Regions from separate parts of the Trichocoleus sp. Lan genome, predicted to be linked through region 2. Evidence: predicted binding sites of a transcription regulator. Region 2 holds the regulator's gene; the other holds the start of a gene.
What was found. Region 2 encodes NtcA, which controls nitrogen genes in cyanobacteria. Its sites were predicted from a motif close to TTTGTANNNNNNNNTACAAA; they were not measured.
Positions count from the first base shown of each region.

Region 1 (11,303 bases), on a different contig from region 2:
GTGCAGCAAACCGAAACACTTGCCAGAAGGGGAAATTCCAAGGCATGACTGCCAAGATGACGCCTAAAGGCTGATAGCGCACAAAGCTGTGGCTGGCGTCGGTTTGGGCTGGAACATCCGCGAGGAATTCGGGGGCGCGTTCGGCGTAGAAGCGACAGACGAGGGCGCATTTTTCCACTTCTGCGATCGCTGATTTTAAAGTTTTCCCCATTTCTAGGGTCATTATTTTGCCAAAGCGTTCGCGATCGCTCTCTAAAATCTCAGCAGCGGCATTCAGCCAATCTGCCCTTTTTTGCATGGGTGTCTGCCGATACTGTTTAAAGCTTGATTGCGCTAGTGCTAGCTTCGTTTCAATCTCCGTATCTGTTAGTGCCTCAAACGTTTGAAGCGTTTCCCCAGTTGCTGGGTTAATCGTGGCTATACCCATTGCTTCAACCTCCAATGCCTAATTAGGATCGGGGTAGCCCTCAAATCGTGAAGGCTGATTCACCCCATTCATCAACCCGCGCTTTTTTCAAATGCGAACTCCTAGCCGCATCTAAAACGGCATCTACTCTATAGGTCGCATCTGCTTAAAGTTAGTTTCCAGACGCAATTCCTCGCGTCTTATTGCTCCGGTTAATCCCGGGCTAACTCCGGATGATGTGGTACGACTACCAGTCTGCTATCTTGCTACTCCCGAAGATTTCTATTCTAGGTTGCCCCCTAGCCTATGTTTAGTAAGTGCTAAGCATACTTACAAGAATTGTATTTTCTTAACAAATTCTTTAGGTTATTGTAAATTTTATGTACAATAGCAATGTCAATGATAATAAGGCTCCTACTAACTTGGCTCGTCTTTTCCTCTAGATCGAGCATCGGCTCTCCAACTTAGTAGGTTACACGCGAGCCATTCCATTGCAAGCGCTTCGCCACCGCTTAAGGAGTGCCTCGTCCACTCTTCTGGTGAGGGTGACTGCCAGTCTAGAAATTAGCTGGAAATAGAGGATGGATGATTTGGAACTTTCCCACCGTACCCGTCAAAATTTTTTGAGCAGTAGCAATCAGTGTCTTACTGCCAAGTTGCCTGTGGTATTGGCAGTCGATGACGATGAAGACAACTTATTATTGCTTGCTTACGTTTTAGAGCCGCTAAATTGCTCAATCATCACAGCAATTGACGGTCATAGTGCTTTTGAAAAGGCACGAACCGAACAGCCAAACCTGATTTTGCTGGATATTATGTTGCCTGACTTAGATGGTCTTCAAATTGTCCGTCAACTCAGGGAAGATCCTGAAACCCGGACAATTCCTGTTATCGCCGTCACGGCGCTGGCAAGGGCGGAAGACAGAGATCGCATTCTCACGGCAGGCTGCAATGACTATATTAGCAAGCCTTACTTGCTGGAGGATCTAGAGGCTGTTGTCCGGCGCAACCTGAGATGGAATCCGTCTCAGGTCGATTCGGTGGAATTCAGTCTGGATTGCGCGTCGTAGGGGTTGCGGCTAAAATCGCAACGGTACTGGTACGACTTGTTTTTAGGGCGGAGTCGATCATCAGATCGATGACTGGGACTTTCACCACTTCCTCAATTAGCTGTTTGAGTTGCAGTTGTAGGACGTGGTTTATATTCTCTCGAACTCTCTGTGCCAGCCTTTGCTGACCGCTTTGTGCCAGAAGTTGTTCGGGTCGAGTAATAGAATCTTCGATAAGAATCGCAATTTTGTCACCCATAAATTGGCAAGTCACCTGACCAGGCTGGTGACTTAGTTGGGCGTGGTAGAAAGCCCGAATTTCCTGTGACAGGGTTCGTTCTAATTCACCACGAGTGGGTTGGATTGTGTCCTGCATAGCGATCGCTCTCAGGAAAGGTAAATTCTTTCACCTTTTTTATTAGACTGTAACAGTGCGAGCAATTTTCCGGACATCTCCTAAAGATAGAGATCCACAACATTGGAAAATTTCAATATTTAGTATCTTGACAATGTTAGTTGTTAAGCGCTAATTCCCTGATGAGGGTAAAGAGTGCCAATCTTACAAAGTAGGGATAGGGTTCGATTCCCCCAAGTATCCGAAACGGTTTTCAATATATTTGTGATGCTTTGCAGCTAACCAAGAAACGCCAAATGTATTCAAAAATTTAGTTTTTCAACGATTTTTAGCACAGAAGTGTGTATATATCTAGTGCTAAAAGTAACAATGAATATTAATGTTTAAGTTGTGCAGTTTTTTAACTAATTTTTTATAGAATCAGGGGACAAGCAACATCACCACTAGCTTGCTGTGTTCTCTTGCCAAGATGAACTTAAAAGATCAACCTAGTGGGGAAGCTACGAGCCAATCGATTCCAAGCGCCAAAAAATGCCGCCTGGGGAATGCCTCGTAATACCGTTTCACTTTTCCCGCAGCCGATCCCTAAACCCTTGTAAAACAAGGGGCAAACAGGGAATCATTCGTGTACCGTCAATCAAGTGAATGGGTATAACTTGGGCAACCCCTCAGTTGTCCACTTCTGGAGAGGATAGCTTCGTATTTTGATGAGTTCCCCCGAACAACGCTTAAATCTGCACTCTTTCTCAAAACCTGCCTCCCAGGCAAATATCGAATCGCCTCTCATTTTGGTTGTAGAAGACAATGAAGACAACTTGCTACTCATGAGCGAAGTGCTGCTCGCTCTTGACTGCTCATTTATTACGACAAAGGAGGGTCGGGCAGCTTTATTTATGGCGCAACATTATCAGCCAAAGCTGATTTTGTTGGATATCCTTCTACCTGACATCCACGGCGTAGAAGTTGTGCGTTCTCTAAAACAGAACCCCGAAACGATGAAGATCCCCATTGTTGCTGTGACGGCTTTGGCAAGAGCAGAAGACCGGGAAGGTCTTCTGTTTGCAGGCTGCAATGACTACATTAGCAAGCCTTATGTCATTGATGAGTTAGAAGCTCTCATCGATCGCTATCTCAATTAATTTAAATAAATAAATCTAGATTTATAGATTGAGTCATCAATTGAAAATGGTTGTTTGTTAGTTGTTATAGAGAGACGGGATGCCGCGATCGCATAAGGGTCAGATACACCCTAAAAACTGAAAAAGGCTGCTGAGGGCAAACCATCAATATAAATCTATGCTGAGCTAGATACTTAGCAGCGAAGGGGGATTAATTACGAACTTTAGGGGCGTTTGCTAATACAGCAATCGTACCAGTACGACCTGTGTCTACTTTGGCATCGCTGAGCAGGTCAATCACGGATACGCCAACCACTTCCTCAATTAGCGCTTTCAGTTTTGGCTCAAGTGCTTTTTCTAAATCTGTCCTTACTTGCTCAGCCAGCTCTTCTTGACCACTATTTGCTAAAAGTTGTTCTGGTGCCGTGATGGCATTTTCTAGAATAATGGCAATTTTTTCATCAAAAATTTGACAGGTAATTTGACTAGGTTGATGCCCCAGTTGATCCCGGTATAAAGCTTGGATGCGTTGCGATAGAGTTCTTTCTAGTTGTCCGCGCGTCGGAGAGGAAGTATCCATACTTTAAAGATTTTAAAAAAATTCTATCATCAGATAGATGATAAATCTATCTGGTTGCCCTGTCAAAATCTTTAAAAAAAGACTCTCTAAAAGAGAGTTAAATGAAGACAGACTGTTACTAAAATCACTCGGCTGTTTGGGGATAGATGAGAATTTTGTAAGTTTCGGGGGTGGGAGCGATCGCTTGTTCCACAGCAGCAGCTAAATTTTGCAAAGGATAGCGATCGCTAATTAATGCTTCCACATCAATTCGCTGGTTGAATACGATATCTGCTGCCAAATTTTGTATCCGGTAAGAAGAACTATAGCTACCCATTAAATCAATTTCTCGGCGGTAGAGAATATTTGGATTAATCGGGATTTCTACTTCATCAGGAAACTCAGCAAAAAACAAAATTTTACCGCCCCGACGGGTACAATCGAGGGCTTGGAAAAAAGCTTTGTCACTGGGAACTGCAAGTAAAGTCGTATCCACTCCCAAACCGCCGGTAAGCTCTTTAATTTTAGTTGCTAAATCTGGGTCGCGGGGATCGAATGCAGCTTCTGCCCCCACACTCAAAGCTTTCTCGATCCGAGAAGGAATTAAGTCAGTCGCGATCGCTCTAGCTCCGAAATACTTCACCAGCATGATAAACATTAGCCCAATTGGGCCAGCACCTGTAATCAAAACGGTTTGCCCGGGAGCAACTTGGGCTTTTTTAACTGCTTTTAAACAGCAATTTGTCGGCTCCACAAAACTCGCTTGCTCAAAGCTGACATTATCCGGAATGGGAATTAATCCGCCACTGCGGACAATGTGACCGGGCACTTTCACATAATCTGCAAAACCGCCGCCGCTAGGCGTAAATCCAGCCGTGGTCGTGACGTTTTTGTAAACATCGCACATCGAGAAGTTGTCGTTGAGGCAATAGTCGCAGCGCATACAAGGAATATGGTGCATGACCACAACTCGTTGCCCAATCTGCCAGCCAGTCACTTCGCTTCCTACAGAAGTAATTACTCCAGCAGTTTCATGACCAAAAATGCGCGGTGGCTGGTAGAGAGGATAGCGAATTTTCTTGATGTCAGACTGACACAATCCCACAACCTTTACTTGTACCAGCACTTCATCGGGTGCAATTTCCGGCGTCGGCACTTCTTCGTAACTGAGCTGATTGACGCCTCTGAATACTTGTGCTTTCATGCTTTTCCTTAAACGATAAACGATGGACTTTATACTTTCGATAGCCGATTGTTTATAGCTAATTGTCTATTGTTCGCGATCGATTGTCTATTCTGAAACGGAATTGCTGATGAATGAATTAATAGAAGTAGATGTCTTGGTTGTGGGAGGCGGAACGGGAGGAACCGCAGCTGCGATACAAGCTGCCCGTCGAGGTGCCAAGACAATGCTGGTGAGTGAATTTACCTGGCTGGGGGGAATGCTCACCTCAGCGGGGGTTGCTGCCCCGGATGGTAATGAACTTGCTGCCTTTCAGACGGGGCTTTGGGGTGAGTTTTTAGGGGAATTGCGTTCTCGGCAAATGGGAGGCTTAAACAATAGTTGGGTGAGTCTGTTTAGTTACGATCCCCGGATTGGTGCCCAAATATTTGCCGATTGGGTACGAAAATTGCCAAATCTAGACTGGGTTGCGGGGCAAGTGCCCTTAGAGGTTTTGCGAACAGGCGATCGCATCCTTGGGGTTCGATTTGCCGATTTCACCGTTCAATCCAAAATCACCCTAGATGGCACCGAACTGGGAGACTTGTTGCCTCTAGCATCTGTGCCCTACCGCTGGGGATGGGAATTGCAATCGGAGTTTGGAGAACCCAGTGCGCCTGTTTCTCACAATGAATTGACTCAGCGATACCCAGTGCAGGCTCCCACTTGGGTGGCAATTATGCAAGATTTTGGTGAGGAAGCAAGTGCGCCGGAAATTCCCCCTCCTCCTTCATCTTTTATCCTTCCTCCTTCATCCTTCCAAGGTAGCTGGGATCTCTACGGTTGGGAGAAGTTTCTCAATTATGGGCGTTTACCAGGGAATCTTTTCATGATCAACTGGCCCCTGTGCGGCAATGACTATGGGGAAGGAGTGGGACGTCTGATAGAGTCGGAGGCGGCGTGGCATCAATTTCTTCAAGAGAGTCTGTGGCACACTCAAAGCTTTGTCCGCTTTATTCAAACTAAGCTGGGGCGGCGTTACGGCTTAGCAACTCAAATCTTTCCCTCACGCTTGACTCCCAAACTCAATCAAAACTCAATCAAAACTCAAAACTCTCTCGGTGGAGGTGGTTACGCTCTACACCCTTACTTTCGAGAGAGCAGACGCCTTGTGGGACTCGCGACCGTGCGAGAGCAGGATATCTTGCCAGTGGCGGGGGGAAGGGTCGCACCAATATCTGTGGATGCGGCTGGGGAGGTGAATGCGATCGCCCTCGGCAACTACCCCAACGACCACCATTACCCTAACTACAACTTTCTTGTTAAACCAAAATCAATTCGCTGGGGTGGACGCTGGACTGGCACTCCTTTCACCCTTCCCTACACTTGTCTAATTCCAGAGTCTGTGGATGGACTGCTGGTTTGCGAAAAAAATATCTCCGTCTCCCATATTGCCAACGGTTCCACCCGGTTACAGCCCATCGTCATGAATATTGGTCAGGCGGCGGGAATGGCGGCGGCGCTTTGCGTGCAGCGAAGTTGTCAACCCAGAGATTTACCTGTCCGAGTCCTGCAAGAAGCATTGTTACAAGATGAGCGATCGCCAGCAGCAATTTTCCCTCTGTTCAATTTACCGCGCGATCGCGCCGACTGGCTGCACAGGCAACGGGATTACTTAAATCGTTCTGACACCTATCCCTCTGATGGCAACTGCCCTTACCTCGAACCCCAGACGCCACAGAATTCAAAATATATAGGCAATCCCTTACCCTTTACAAAACAGAGAGATGGGGAAGAGGTTGGGGGAAGCCTTGAAGAATCCGCTTCAAACTCAGCACTCTTCTGTGGTGTATTCAATCGCCATGCCGAGCAAGATTACACCTTTACTTTAAAGGAGCCAGCTGCTGGGGAAGCGCAAACCTGGATAGCGATCGCCTTGCGCCCAGAAGTAGACCAGGAACTCCAAACCTGTCCCGATCGGCAGATGCTCTCTGTGCGGGGGTATCTCAATCAATCGGGCAAATGGTTGATTGTGGAAAAAATTATTGCTCCTGGGAGCGATCGCACCCATTTTTGAGCCTTAGGCATCGTACCTCTAACCTCAAAAAAAAGCAGAACTCGATCGGAATCAACTAAGCTCTAACCGAAGTTTTTCCTGGTTGACGATCAAGAACTCCGTATCAGGGACTATAACCCTGACACGGACATCTGCTATGCGCCCTTACACCTCTATCATGTTGTTGAGCTTACTATCAATCTCTTTAGGTAATTTCTTAGGGATCGAGTCCACCTCTGCCCAGCAACTGCCATCCACGTCTTCCGAGCTAGCTGTATCGATGAAACGTGGGAACGAACCGTCTCCGGATAAAGGAACCGGACGCCGAGATGCGTTTTCGCCCGAATATATCTCTATCGTCTAGAATTATCCTCTATCTAGCCAAATCCGAACAAGTCATCGATCCGCTTTTCACCTTGCGCCTGAGGTCGATGAAAGCCTATCTGAAGGCAGCAAACTAAGCTCTAGCAGGTTTGTGCCGCTGTACTTGGGGCACTATTTTTCTGATTTTGTCTGTCACGGAGAATTTATTCCCTGACAAAAGCTATATATTAGGCCGTCCTTTTCTATAATTAGAGATTATTTACGTTCATGCTATCGGGGTGCCTAGAGTTCAATAGTTTCAGCGAGTGAATTGAACTCACTGCGAATGTGGAAACATAAGCTTTTCACCATTTTCACCAAGGAACCAGTGTTTTGTCCCCTTGCGATGCGATCACCCCTGATATGAGCAACGACCTGGATCTGATCAAAAGCCTTAGCCCCGGTGCGATGGATCAGATCATGTTTTATCTGGCCTTTAGTGCGATGAGAACCGGCGGGCACCGACACGGAGCCTTCCTGGATGCTGCTGCCACGGCAGCAAAGTGTGCGATTTACATGACTTATTTGGAGCAGGGTCAAAATATCCGGATGACGGGGCACCTGCACCACATTGAGCCGAAGCGAGTCAAAGTCATTGTAGAGGAAGTTCGGCAAGCGCTGACCGAAGGGAAACTGCTGAAGATGCTGGGTTCCCAAGAACCTCGGTATTTAATTCAGTTTCCCTATGTTTGGATGGAGCAGTTTCCGTGGCAACCGGGGCGATCGCGCATCTATAGCACCAACTTAACCGCTGACGAAAAGCGATATCTTGAGGAAAAACTGCCGAATAATCTGCCGGATGCCCAGCTAATCAACGCTTTTCAGTTTCTAGAATTAATTGAATTTCTCCACAGTCGGTCGCAGGAAGACTTGCCAGAAGAACGCCGCATTCCTCTAAGCGAAGCATTTGCCGAACACATCAAGCGGCGCTTAATCTATTCCGGTACGGTGACGCGAATTGATTCTCCTTGGGGATTGCCCTTCTACGCCCTCACCCGTGCTTCCTACTCACCCGCTGAGGACGAAGAACGCACCTACATCATGATTGAGGATACCGCCCGCTACTTCCGACTGATGAAAGATTGGGCAGACCGACAGCTAAATGTGATGCGGATACTAGAGGAACTCGATATTCCACCGGATCGCATTGAGGCAGCCATGCAAGAACTGGATATGGTCATTCGGGATTGGGCAGATAAATATCACCGCGCCGACGGTCAGCCAGTGCTTCTACAAATGGTTTTTGGTCCAAAAGAAGAATAAAACTTAAGTCACATTTTCGTTGAGCAGGGTGGGCATTGCCCACCCTGCTTCAGTTAGAAGCTACATCGGTAAAATTTTTGCCTTAAGTCGGGGAAAAATTAACTTAGCTTTGTGTAGGCATTGCCCCAATAGTTTGATGCTGAATGCGCGGTTCTACAAACAAATTTGAAATGAGTATCGCTGCTCAGTTGACCCACATTGGTATAAAGTTTTTCCTCCTCATGCAAAAACACAATCGGGATCATTCGCACACTGCATAGCCAAACAGTTTAGTGTAACAATTTTTACAAACTTACTTTGAAATCTTTTATACGACTAATTAAGAAGATTGTAAAAATAGGCGTTATAAAACTGCATGACCGGCAAAAAGAATCTTATTGTTATTGGCAACGGTATGGTAGGACACAAGTTTCTAGAACTGATGATCGCCAAGGGAGCGGCGCAGGAATGGAACTTGATCGCATTTTGCGAAGAGCCGCGTGTTGCTTACGATCGGGTTAATTTGAGTGGCTTCTTTTCGGGCAAAACTGCGGCAGATTTATCATTAGTTCAACCAGGTTTGTACCAAGAAAACGGAGTTGAGATTCATATCGGTGATAAGGCAGTTGCGATTAACCGGGAAGAAAAAACAGTTACATCAGCGAATGGTATAACAATCGCCTATGACAAAATTGTTCTAGCAACAGGCTCCTATCCTTTTGTACCGCCAATTAAAGGGAATGATGCGAAAGGTAATTTTGTCTACCGGACAATAGATGACCTTGAGGCAATGTCATCCTATGCAAAAAATTGCCAAACTGGTGTCGTCGTTGGGGGTGGATTATTAGGTTTGGAATGTGCGAACGCTCTCAAAAATATGGGTTTAAAAACCCATGTTGTTGAGTTCGCACCCAGATTAATGCCACTACAAATTGATGATGTCGGTGGCAGCATCCTTCGCAACAAGATAGAAGAACTTGGGGTTTCAATTCATACCAGTAAATCTACAACGGAAATTGTCAGCATTGATGGCAAGGTTACTAAAATGACCTTTGCTGATGGTGAAGAGTTAGAGACAGATATGATTGTCTTTTCTGCGGGAATCCGCCCTCGCGATGAAATCGCGAGAGGATGTGGATTAGCAGTAGGCGATCGCGGCGGGATCGTTATCAACGATTCTTGCCAAACTTCAGATCCAAATATTTATGCCATTGGAGAATGCGCCCTCTATCAAAATCGTATCTACGGCTTAGTCGCTCCTGGCTATACAATGGCAAGCGTAGCGGCAGATATCCTGAGCAAAACAGGGACGAGCAGCTTTACCGGCGCGGATATGTCCACCAAACTCAAACTGTTGGGAGTGGATGTTGCCAGTTTCGGGGATGCCTTTGCCAAATCTCCCGGCGCTAAAGAAATTTCCGTTACTGATACCATCCAGGGTGTTTACAAAAAACTGGTTTTAAATGAAGATGGTAGCCATCTTTTAGGTGGAATTCTGGTAGGAGATGCTTCAGCTTACGGTACGCTGCTGCAATTTGTGCAGAATGCGATCGCCCTCCCGCCTCATCCAGAAGATTTGCTGATGCCACCCCGCGAAGGCAAGTCTGCCACAGTCGGTATGGGTGTGGAGAGTTTACCAGATACTGCCCAAATTTGCTCTTGCAATAATGTTAGCAAAGAGCAAATTTGTAGTGCCATCCAAGAAGGGCAACTCACTGATATTGCCAGTGTAAAGAAATGCACCCAAGCCGGCACAGGTTGCGGCGGTTGCGTGCCACTGGTAACTGATATCCTCAAAGCTGAGATGAAGAAAGCGGGGATAGAGGTAAAAAATCATCTCTGCGAACACTTCGCCTATTCCCGTCAGGAACTTTATCACTTGGTGCGTTCTCAAAAAATCCTGACTTTTGAAGATTTAATTCAAAAACATGGAAAAGGGAAGGGGTGTGAAATTTGTAAGCCTGCTGTAGCTTCTATTCTCGCTTCAACGTGGAACGAGTATATTTTAGAAATGCCGCATGTGGGGTTGCAGGATACCAATGATTATTACCTGGCAAACATTCAGAAGGATGGAACTTATTCAGTAATCCCCAGAGTTCCCGGTGGTGAACTAACACCAGATCAGCTGATTGTGTTGGGAGAAGTTGCTAAAGATTTTGGTCTTTATACCAAAATTACAGGTGGACAACGGATCGATTTATTAGGTGCGCGGGTAGATCAATTACCCCAAATTTGGCAGCGACTGATAGATGCTGGATTTGAATCGGGACACGCTTATGGGAAGGCACTCCGCACGGTCAAATCTTGTGTAGGTAGCACCTGGTGCCGCTTTGGGGTTCAGGATTCAACCACTTTGGCGATTGAGATCGAACTGCGATATCGAGGCTTGCGATCGCCCCACAAATTAAAATCAGCTGTATCGGGTTGTACCCGCGAATGTGCCGAGGCTCAAAGCAAGGACTTTGGCATTATCGCAACTGAAAATGGCTGGAATTTATATGTATGTGGCAACGGAGGAATGAAGCCACAACACGCAGTTTTGTTAGCAACAGATATTGACAAGGAAACGCTGATTAAATATTTGGATCGGTTCTTGATGTTCTATATTCGCACCGCGAATCGACTAGAACGCACTGCAACTTGGTTCAATAAGCTGGAAGGAGGCATCGAGTACCTGAAGCAGGTAGTTATTGAAGATTCTCTGGGCATTTGTGCTGAATTAGAATCAGAAATGCAGCATCTTGTCAATACCTATCAGTGTGAGTGGAAAGCCACAATTGAAGATCCAGAAAAAGTGAAGCGATTCCGTCACTTTGTCAATTCTGACCAACCCGATCCTGGTTTAGTTCATGTAGAGGAACGGGGGCAAAAACGTCCAGCTTATGACCACGAGAAGGTTTTAGTTGGTATTTCCGAATAAGCTGACTGTTGCTCTGGTGCATTACCTACAGTTTAAAAAAACTGATGTTATTTCAAGTAGGAAAAACATACAC
Region 1 is NZ_JAMPKA010000005.1:74,313-85,615, forward strand. Features, by position in the region: gene NDA03_RS06225 (NAD-dependent succinate-semialdehyde dehydrogenase) at 1-427, opposite strand, end outside; gene NDA03_RS06230 (response regulator) at 988-1,476, shown strand; gene NDA03_RS06235 (DUF2294 domain-containing protein) at 1,454-1,831, opposite strand; gene NDA03_RS06240 (response regulator) at 2,518-2,949, shown strand; gene NDA03_RS06245 (DUF2294 domain-containing protein) at 3,140-3,508, opposite strand; gene NDA03_RS06250 (zinc-dependent dehydrogenase) at 3,633-4,691, opposite strand; gene NDA03_RS06255 (FAD-dependent oxidoreductase) at 4,798-6,726, shown strand; gene NDA03_RS06260 (hypothetical protein) at 6,863-7,069, shown strand; gene hetR (heterocyst differentiation master regulator HetR) at 7,432-8,331, shown strand; gene nirB (nitrite reductase large subunit NirB) at 8,687-11,230, shown strand; gene NDA03_RS06275 (hypothetical protein) at 11,275-11,303, shown strand, end outside.
Region 1: nirB (nitrite reductase large subunit NirB) is a predicted target of NtcA. The motif match lies at 8,603-8,622, and genes of this name have one in related genera.

Region 2 (11,303 bases):
CACTCAGCTAGCTGGGTGCCTTTCTAATTTTTTAATTCTAAATTCGGATAGCCTAATCTAGTCAGGCATTACCAGCAAGCTTTAGAATTTCACTGACAATAACAGGGTTTACTTCAGATGCTTAACAAATATTGATTACTTAAATCTTGGCTGCGATTGGATAGGGTACTTTTATGAAAATTGCAACTCACAACAGATTGCTTGTCGCGGTTGCCAGCCTTCTGTTTGGATTAGCGATCGCTCTAATTTCTGGATGTGAAGCCATCTCAAATTTTCGGACTTCTCAAGTTAATTTTGATGCAACTGAGGGACAAGCCCGTAATTCGCAAATAGTCATCCCGCTTAAATTTAGCTGGGCTGATTCATTTTCAGAAGAGCTAGCAGCAGTCAAAATAGACGGCCAATGGGGCTATCTTGATAATAAAGGCAACTTCGCAATCAAACCTCAATTTGATAATGCCGAATCTTTTTTCCAAGGGTTAGCGGCTATCAAACTAAAGAACAAGTGGGGCTATATCAATAAGAGTAGCAACTTAGTCATTAAACCAAAATATGATTTGGCTAAGAATTTTTCTCAAGGGCTGGCAGCGGTAAAGATAGATGGAAAGTGGGGATATATTGATAAGAAAGGCAACTTGGTAATTAACCCAAAATTTGATATTGCTGAATCTTTTTCTATAAGCGATCGTACTGCGTTAGCGCTGGCGGCGGTAGAAATCGGTAAAAAGTGGGGCTATATCGGCAAGAAAGGCAACTTCGTCATTCAGCCCCAGTTTGATGTTGCTGAATCTTTTTCTATAAGCGATCGCACTGAATCAGCCCTAGGACTCGCGCCAGTCAAAAAAGACAACAAATGGGGCTATATCGATAATCGGGGAGACGTTATTGTTCCGTTGGAATTTGAGGAAGCTAAGTTTTTTTCGGAAGGACTAGCAGTGATATCCAGTAATAATAAGTGGGGCTATATTGACAAAATGGGATATCTTGTTATTCCACTCCAATTTGATTGGGCTGGGGACTTTTCTCAAGGGCTGGCGGGCATAACGATAGACACTAAGGTAGGCTATATTGACAAGGCAAGCAATGTTGTCATTCCCCCACAATTTGATAATATTTATAACTTTTCAGAAGACCTAGCAGCGGTAAAGAACGGCGACAAATGGGGCTATATCAATAAGAGTGGCAAATTCGTAATTAAACCCCAATTTGATAGCGCTCAATCTTTTTCGCAAGGGCTAGCAAAAGTTAAGATTGGCAATAAATATGGCTATATCCGCAAACCTCTTCCATAAGTTCTCATTTCTGAAGACATAGAAGAATTGAGAGTCAGTGGTCGCGGAAACTTCAGCAGAATGAAGCGAGAGCCTGGTGAGGATTTCCCCGGCTCTCGTTGCCTTTATCGGAGTGTATTTGCAAGGAAACCTATAACACGCCTTTAGAACTGGGGATCGTACCGCCACGACGGGGATCAACTTCGATTGCCATGCGGAGCGATCGCGCAAACGCTTTGAACGTCGCTTCAATAATGTGGTGCGAATTAATTCCATCTAGTTGGCGAATGTGCAGCGTCATCTGGCTGTGATTGACCAACGCCACAAAAAATTCCCGCACCAGCTGGGTGTCATAAGTCCCGACTCGCTGAGTGGGAATCTCTAAGCCATAACTCAGATGAGGACGTCCGGAAAAATCTAACGCTACCTGAACCAACGCTTCATCGAGAGGGGCGAGGAAATTCCCAAATCGGACAATTCCTTTGCGATCGCCCAGTGCTTGATGCAACGCCATTCCTAGGGTAATTCCCACATCTTCATTGGTATGGTGGTCATCAATTTCCAAGTCTCCCGTCGCGGCTACATCCAAATCAATCAGGCTGTGAGAGGCGATTTGATGCAGCATATGGTCTAAAAACGGAATGCCGGTTTTGGCATTGCAAGTGCCATTCCCGTCTAATTTGACGGTGACGATGACATCCGTTTCGCCCGTCTTGCGGGGAACCCTTGCCATGCGAGGAGACAAAAGCTGTTCAATGCTTGGAGAAGGTGTAAATTGGCGATCGCGTGCCTGCATCGCAGATGCTCACTCAAGAAAATAAAGTTAAGTTTATTATCCTACGTTACTGAGCATCTGGGAGACGCGAAAGCCTTAAAAATGCAAAATTAAAAATTAAAAATTAGCAGAATCTTTGCTTTTTAATTTTTAATTTTTAATGTTTGATTCTTTTTACATCCCCATAATCTCGTATCCCGCATCGACATACAGCACCTGACCTGTAATGCCACTTGCCAAATCGCTACACAAGAAAGCAGCCGCATTTCCCACTTCTTTCTGAGTTACAGTGCGTCGCAGCGGTGCTACTTCCTCAACGTGATGGATCATATCCAGGATGCCACCTACCGCCGACGATGCCAAAGTGCGGATGGGACCTGCCGAAATTGCATTCACGCGAATATTCTGTGGACCTAATTCAGATGCCAGGTAACGGACACTCATTTCCAATCCAGACTTGGCAATTCCCATGACGTTGTAGTTGGGGATCACCTTAACGCCGCCTAGATAAGTCAGCGTGACAATGCTGCCACCTTCTGTCATCAGTGGTTTTGCTGACCCAGCAAGTTGCACCAGAGAATAGGTACTAATTTCTAGAGCTTGGGTGAAGCCAGCGCGGGTAGTGTTGCTAAAATCACCTGATAAATCTTCCTTGTTCGCAAAAGCAAGACAATGGATCAGGATGTCTAGCTTGCCCCACTTATCGCGGATGGCGTCAAATGTAGACTGAATTTGGGTCTCATTCTGGACATCGCAGGGTAAAAATAAGCTGGGGTTGAGGGGTTCTACCAACTCTGCCACTTTTTTTTCAAAGCGGCCTCGGTCGTCTGGCAGGTAAGTCACTCCTAGATTCGCACCCGCTTGGTGCAGTTGCTGAGCAATCCCCCAGGCGATCGATCGATTGTTGGCAATGCCGGTGACAAGGGCGTTTTTTCCGGTTAAATCTAGCATAAATGTCGATTTTGAAGGCAATATTAGAGGATATCCGATTTAGGGGAGTATTCAAGATCGCGATCGCCCGGAGCAAGGCTGTCTAGTACGGGTAAGGAGCGTGCCTCCTTACTCACCATGCATCCCACCCGATAGCGCAGATACTGTCAAGATATCAACATTTTCCGTCATAATCTTACTTGCCTTGAGCAGGGAGAGAACTAAAGAAGGTAGCCGGGGAAACTACTTTAAAATTTTGTATCAAATAGCACAAAAACCGCTTGGAAGTCAGTTTATCTGTGTCTAATGTCAGAAAACTCTCATAGTTGTTTTGCTATGGTTAAAGTTCCTCCGACAGAAAGTTGCAGAAGTCTGTAGGGCAGCATTTAGGAAAAAGGAAGTGGCAGTGACGCAAGATAGACCGCTAGCAGCTGTGTTCCGTCAACTGGGAGGTGGGGCGTTTCCACCCGTGGTGGAAACTTTTGAGCGGGGCAAGACGATCTTTTTCCCAGGAGACCCGGCTGAACGGGTATACTTTTTGCTCAAAGGTGCAGTAAAGCTGTCTCGCGTGTATGAAGCTGGGGAAGAAATTACCGTGGCGCTGCTGCGAGAAAACAGCGTTTTTGGAGTACTGTCCTTAATTACAGGGCATCGTTCGGATCGGTTTTATCACGCTGTAGCATTTACGCCAGTGGAGCTGCTTTCGGCACCGATCGATCAGGTAGAGCAATCGCTCAAGGATAATCCGGAGCTATCGATGTTGATGCTGCGAGGGCTTTCTTCGCGCATTTTGCAAACAGAAATGATGATTGAGACATTAGCTCACCGAGATATGGGATCGCGCTTGGTGAGTTTTCTATTGATTCTGTGCCGTGATTTTGGCGTTCCTACCGCCAATGGAATTACGATCGATCTGAAGCTTTCTCATCAAGCGATCGCAGAAGCAATCGGCTCCACCAGGGTAACTGTCACCCGCTTACTGGGAGATTTGCGGGAGGAAAAAATGATTTCTATCCACAAGAAAAAAATTACGGTACACAACCCAGTTACACTGAGTCAGCAGTTTACTTGAAAACAGCTAGAGGCTCTCGTCAGGTTGTAGGTTAGGTTGTTGGTTAAAACGGCATGGTAGCGCGAGCAGGTTATCCAGTTTTAACATTTAGTCGGGAGTTGAGTTAAAAGGTGTCAGGTTTTAAGCGGATAGTTTTCAACCTTCCAACCTTTAACCTTTCCGATTTCACCTTCGATCTTTAATTCCTGTTAACCCTTTCTCTAGCCTGCGATGCGATAGGCTGTAACTGGAATGACTGTAGCAGACAATGACCGACAGTGCGCTCTTCCTGATTTTGTCTATTTTAGTGTTGGGAAGCGTCATCGCAACGGTAGGCGATCGCATTGGCACGCGCGTGGGAAAAGCACGCCTGTCGTTGTTCAATCTGCGTCCCCGCAAAACAGCTGTTTTGGTAACGATTCTGACAGGGCTAACGATTTCTGCCTCAACACTAACAATCATCTTCGCGACCAGCGAACAATTGCGGATTGGAGTTTTTAGACTCCAAGAAGTGCAGAAAAAACTCAAGACAGCAAGTAAGGATATTGCTAAAGCGAACGAGCAGAAACGGAAAACCGAAAGCGAACTTGCTAAAACCGCCGCCCAAAAAGAGCAAGTAGAGAAGGAACTCGCTCAAGCTCGCACCCAGCAATCTGTCGCTCAGCAGCGCTTAGATGCGATTAATCGATCTTTGGCAGCTGCGCTGGCTAAACAAGGCCAGACGGAGGCGCAACTAAATCAGACTCAAAGCGAACTGACCCGGGTTGCCAGCAGCTTTCAGCAAACCCAAAAACAGCTTACATCTGTCTCAGGGCAAGCCAAGACGCTACGTTCCGAAATCCAACAACTTCAAGCAGAACGCCAAGAACTCCTCCAGCAGCGAAATCAAGTCAGAGCTGAAATTACTGAATTCAAAGCGAAAGTGACTCAGCGCGACCAAAAAATTGCCCAGCAAGACCGAGCAATTAGCCAACGCGATGAGCAAATTCTCAAGCGGGATCAAGCCCTTGTCGAACTTGATGAGAAACTTGCTGCCTTTCGGAAGAGCCTGAGCGATCGCGATGAGCAAATTGCCCAGCGAGACAAAGCCTTATCTCTACTTGACAACAAAATTTCTCAACGAGATGAGGTGATTGCCCAGCGAGAAAATCGCCTTAAAGAACTCGAAAAACAACAAGCTTCCCTAGAGCAGGAAGTGGCAACCTTAGAACAGTATTACCAGTCTTATCAAACTTTGCGTCAGGGTAGTCTGGCACTGCTGCGCGGTCAGGTTCTGGCGGCTGGCGTTTTTCGTATTGTCGAGCCAGCCGCAGCCCGACAGGTCATTGAGCAGCTATTACGGGAAGCGAATCGGACAGCGATTAAAGCGACCCAACCCGGTCTCAACAAGGTGGCGAACGAACGGGTCGTGCAAATTACAGAGGCACAGGTCGAGCAACTGATCAACCAGATTCAGGATGGTCGAAACTATGTAGTCCGAGTTTTTTCGGCTGGTAACTATGTCCAGGGAGAAAAGCAGGTACAAGTCTTTGCAGACGCCGCACCCAATCAAGTTGTATTCCGCACTGGTGAAGTCGTAGCAACGACATCTGCCGATCCTTCAAACATGACCGACCAACAAATTCGGCAGCGGATTGACCTGCTGCTTGGAGCATCCCAGTTCCGAGCCACTCGCGCGGGGATTTTAGGAGATACAGTTCAGGTTGGCGACAATCGAATTGTTAGCTTGATTCGGTTTATCGAGCAGTTGAAAAAGCACAATAAGCCGATTTCTCTGAAAGCGGTCGTGGCAGAGGACGCCTATATTGCCGGACCCATGAAATTAAATTTGGAGGCAGTTGAAGACGGAGAAGTTGTGGTGAGGATGTAATTTATTAGTCATGAGTGATGAGATGATGACTAATGGCAATTAACCATTCGTAAATTAGCAATTAGCCAATTCAGATGATTTTAGGGTTCGATCCAGGGCGCGATAAGTGTGGTTTAGCCGTAGTGGGGAAAGACAATTCTCTGCATTACCACGAGGTTGTACCGGCAGAAGCAGCGATCGCAACGATCCTTGACTTATGTGAAGAGTACCCGATTGATACTTTGGTGATGGGCGATCAAACCACTTCCAAAAGTTGGAAAAAGAAACTTCAGCAATTTCCAACGTCGGTGCCGATTGTCCTGGTAGATGAGCGCTACAGTACATTGGAAGCACGCGATCGCTATTGGCAAATGTACCCTCCCCAAGGTTTAGGACGCCTGATTCCCCAAGGTATGCGGAGTCTCCCCCGACCAATTGATGACATTGTTGCTATCCTCCTGATCGAAAGATACATGAAGCAACGAGAGACTAGGAACTAGGAAACTCTGCCATTCTTGACTTTCTTAATTTAAACCGAACTCAAAACTCAAAACTCAAAACTTTTAAAGTTCCGCCCGGATCGTAAACGCATAGTCTCCTCCAGGCTCTAGCTGGTAATCTTTCTGTTCTAAAAATCGACCCAGAGGTTCCTGAATTAAAGCGCGTCCCAAAGAAGGTGTCACCGACAATTGACCCTGTCGGAAACACCACTGGAACTGCCATTCATATTCCGCCGCCGTGACTTCGCCTGCTAGAAAGCCCCGTTGCCAGGAAAGATGGGTAATTCGGACGTGGGCAGTAGTTTGGGGTAAACGCTTAGAACTCACAATCGCTGTGCCGATCAAATACCTATTAGCAGCAACAATACTAAACTTATTGCGATCGCCTTCGAGATAACATCATTCTCACAGCTGATACTGAGCTGGCACGAACCGTGTAAAAATATCCCTCTGGATATGGAAAGTGCCAGACTAGATCCGTATTGACTAGGATGAAAGAAGAGTAACATCTGAGGACAAAAGGTGCAATTTTGAGTCGTTTATCGTCTGACCGAACCCCAAATGCCAGCCAGTTCCCTTCACAAACCCCGGACGCAGATTTGGATCGGGAACTAGATAACGCCATTTTGAGCTTTGATGACATCCAAGCAGAACTGAATTATAAAAAGGCACAAAATGCTCTACGAGATTTGGTAGATAACCTGGATCTCACTGCACAAGAGCGGACGGGCCTGGAATCTGAGATTAACGATTTGGCAACGATGCTGGAGAAGTTAGATCGCTCAGTCGTCCAAATTGCCGCCTTTGGGATGGTGGGACGAGGTAAATCTTCGGTACTGAACGCCTTATTAGGTCAAAACGTGTTTGAAACGGGACCGCTTCATGGCGTCACCCGCACCCATCAAGGTGCCAACTGGCAACTGTCTCAAGAGAATGAGGCGGGAAGCGTCAGCGATATCCTGCGAGTCACGCTGCCGAGTGCAGGCAATTCCCAAATCGAGCTAATTGACACCCCAGGAATTGACGAAGTAGACGGAGAAACCCGCGAAACCTTAGCCAGACAAGTTGCCAGACAAGCAGACTTGCTGCTGTTTGTCATTTCGGGCGACATGAACAAGGTGGAATACGAGGCGCTATCGCAATTGCGGGAAGTCGGTAAACCGATGTTGCTGGTATTTAACAAAATTGACCAGTATCCGGATGCCGACCGGATGGCGATTTACCGCAAAATACGGGATGAACGGGTGCGGGAATTGCTCTCACCGGATGAAATTGTGATGGTTGCAGCCTCTCCCCTGGTGGCGCAGGCGGTTCGCCGTCCTGACGGAACGAGGGCAGTGCAGCGGCGACCAGGAACGCCGCAAGTTCTGGATTTGAAGCTGAAAATTCTGGAAATTTTACACCGGGAAGGCAAAGCTCTGGTAGCGCTCAATACCATGCTGTATGCCGATGATGTGAACGAACAGATGATTGCTAGGAAGATGCAGATTCGCGATGAAAGTGCGAATCAGATCATCTGGAAAGGGGTGATGACGAAGGCAGTTGCGATCGCCCTCAACCCGGTCACGGTTGTCGATCTCCTCAGCGGTGCCGTCATCGACGTGGCAATGATTCTCACGTTATCTAAACTCTACGGCATTCCCATGACTCAGCCTGGAGCGGTGGGACTGCTACAAAAAATTGCCATCAGTATGGGCGGAATTAGTGCCAGCGAACTTTTGGCAACTTTGGGACTGAGTTCCCTGAAAAGTCTCTTAGGACTCTCCGCACCCGCAACGGGTGGGGTGTCTTTAGGTCCCTATCTATCAGTTGCCGTGACTCAGGCAGGTGTTTCTGGGGTTTCTTCTTACGGGATTGGACAAGTCACTAAAACTTACTTGGCGAACGGCGCTTCCTGGGGTCCCGATGGCCCAAAAGCCGTGGTAAGTCGCATTCTGACTTCACTGGATGAAGCCTCAATTTTGAATCGGATTAAGAATGAGTTGAGTGCAAAGTTAGTGAATTAAAACACGCGATCGCTCTTTTTGAAAACAAGCGATTGCTTGTTTTTTTGCTACTTAAAATTCATCTAATTCGATTTTCAAAATCATCGATCAGTGCAACTGATCTTTTGTTTTATTTAGATCGAATATACTTATAATAAAGTAGTTGTTTTGTACATATTAAAGCCATAATATAGTAATTGTATTTGTCTGGCTACATAACAGTGTAGTTAGAGCGCAGAGGACAATGTCCTCTGCGCGAGTTCCAGGAAGATTTACTAAACCGGGGGAAATTAGGCTATAAAAATTCCAAACAAATTGCCAGTTTTCTCTTTTACTCGCGATTTTTGTATTTAAAGCGTAGTGGCTCGTTTAAAAAGCGATGTTCAGTAATCAAGTAAGGCTATAGATAAGTTTCCGCATAAAGCAATCGCGTGTTTTTTATAATCCTTAAAATTTATCAAAAGCTTTGATATTGCTCGTCTGTCATTCTGGGTGGAGAATAATGAGGGAAAACAGCTAAAAGCCAGAACCAGTCTATGACAGAGCCACGTTCAGCCAAGCCGACCGTGAAATTCGTGGATGATTACTGCCAATGGTATCAACCAATATTTCCAGAAGTCAGAAGTTTTGAAGCTTTTAAAAATCTGCATATCGGGATGCTAGCAGACATTAAGAGAAAATGGCTGGGTGCAATAGCGAGAGTAGCGGGGCTAGAGCAGGAAGAATCATTGCATCATTTTCTCACGGCATCTCCCTGGCAGGTAGAGCAGTTGAGAGAGCAACGATTAAAGCTAATCTTGCAAGTTCTAAAAGGACGAGAGATTATCTTAATATCAGATTTGATTGAGTAAGATTCCTCAACCGCTGCCCTGAATGCGATCGCCAGTCGGAAAAGTCGTTTAATAACGATATAGAAACAGATCGGACACCAGGGCATCATGCACGACGCGACAAGCATGACAGCCCTTTTTGACAAGCCACATGGCGGAATTAAGCAACTAAAGTTTAGCTCACTTTATTAACTTTATAATTGTGCTCGATCAATCCACTTGGGAAGTATGGGTATCTCAAACTCATCTAGTTTACTGATTAGCTTTATAGGATTTTTCTCAGCTATAAAAATTTTCCTGTGTTCTGAGCGAATAAATTTTTCCTCTGTTGCATGATCTAAAAAGCAGAGAAGGTTATCATAAAAGCCTTCAATATTTAAAAGCCCACATGCTTTTCTGTGGAATCCAAGCTGAGTCCATGTTGCCACCTCACAGAACTCCTCTAATGTTCCTAATCCTCCGGGTAAAGCAATAAAAGCATCAGATAAATCGGACATCAGTGATTTGCGCTCATGCATTGATTTTACAATTCTCAGCTCGCTCAACCCAGTATGTGCAACCTCTTGATCTACCAAAACTTGAGGAATTACTCCGACAACTTTCCCGCCAGCAGCAAGTGCAGAATTAGCGACAGCACCCATTAAACCTGTATTTCCTCCGCCATAGACAATTGTTATTTGGCGCTGTACCAGCTCAATGCATAGCTGTTGTGCAGCTTGAAGATAGCTATCACGAGTTCCCAGGTTTGAGCCGCAATAAATGCAAACACTTTTCAACATTTCTTAGCTCCTCCACACACTCACCCTGCTATACGACTTTATTTTTTGAACATTTTTAGTTAATTAGCACTACTCCCCCGTCTAGAAATTGAGCAGCATAACTATATTAAGTGTCAGATTCGCTGGATAGAATTATTTCTACCACATATTATCCAGTTAATCAGTAAATCTACGGGATAATTCCTACGCTTTAGCACACCATCAAGTTAAAGATGAAGAATTTCTCGCTATATCTATATGTATTGATATGTATTGCGATTGCATCAGTCTTCACTCAACCCATCCAACTTTGACTGAAAAGGGCGGACACGGATGCCCACCCTACATTTAACTGACCGAGAAAATTTGTGATTAGCGAGGCGTTTTATCTTCTTTAAAGGATGCCAGCCATTCGCGGACTTGCCCAGCCGCAACATCACGGCTACCCAACCCGAAAGCCAAGGCGATCGCTACTGCAATCGCTCCTAGTAACAAACCAAAAGCTAAGTTAACGATATCGCTAGCAATTCCCATCTGTTGCAGCGCCATTGCTGAAACCAGGGCGATAATCGCAATCCGAGCAGTTTGTCCGAGTATCCGCGCTTGGCGAGTACCGGAACTGGTAATCAAGTTAAAGGCGAGGTTAGCGAGATACAAACCAATCGCAAACACCACCAAACCAGCGAGAATTCGACCTAATATCACCACAATGCCGCTGACCAACAGAGTTAGCGCCGGAATTTGCAGAATATTAGTTGCTGCTACTGTCGCAAACAGCATAATGCCAACCAATACCACAATCCCGGCGAGTTCTGACGGGGTGCGGGTGGGAGGCGTCGGTTCCTGAAGGATAGTTTCTTGTCCGGTAGGCGGTATCTGTGCCTCTGGAGCCGGAGGTAGAATTGGCGTGGCGCGGGTGTAAGGCTTAGATTGGAGACCCAGCCAGTAGAAAATATTGTTGAATCCGATGCTGGTGAGGATGTTGGTGACTAACTCGGAAACAAAGTGTCCAACCACATAAGCGATGCCAAGAATCAACGCTGCGGTAAAGATTAGCGGAATCGCGTTGAGAATTTGGGTCAACATAGCGATCGCCGGAACCGAAATTGCCGCAATTCCCAAAGCATTGAGAGCAGCGATCGCAGTCGGGATTAAAATCAGAACAAAAACAATTGTCCCGATCAACCAGGAAAGCGTTTGTCCGCCGGTTGCCCGTGAAATTCCAAATCTTGCACCCAACCGATCCGTTCCGGTTGCCGTCAGCAGATTCGTCACAATCCGCCGCACCACCTGCGCCAGCAACCAACCTGCTGCACCGATGACGATAGCAGTCAAAATATTCGGTACTGCTGCC
Region 2 is NZ_JAMPKA010000003.1:145,756-157,058, forward strand. Features, by position in the region: gene NDA03_RS03675 (WG repeat-containing protein) at 174-1,292, shown strand; gene hisB (imidazoleglycerol-phosphate dehydratase HisB) at 1,423-2,067, opposite strand; gene fabI (enoyl-ACP reductase FabI) at 2,221-2,997, opposite strand; gene ntcA (global nitrogen regulator NtcA) at 3,377-4,048, shown strand; gene NDA03_RS03695 (DUF3084 domain-containing protein) at 4,296-5,897, shown strand; gene NDA03_RS03700 (pre-16S rRNA-processing nuclease YqgF) at 5,972-6,376, shown strand; gene NDA03_RS03705 (DUF3146 family protein) at 6,440-6,703, opposite strand; gene NDA03_RS03710 (GTP-binding protein) at 6,976-8,382, shown strand; partial or broken gene NDA03_RS03715 (transposase) at 8,898-9,200, shown strand; gene NDA03_RS03720 (TIGR00730 family Rossman fold protein) at 9,386-9,970, opposite strand; gene NDA03_RS03725 (mechanosensitive ion channel) at 10,322-11,303, opposite strand, start outside.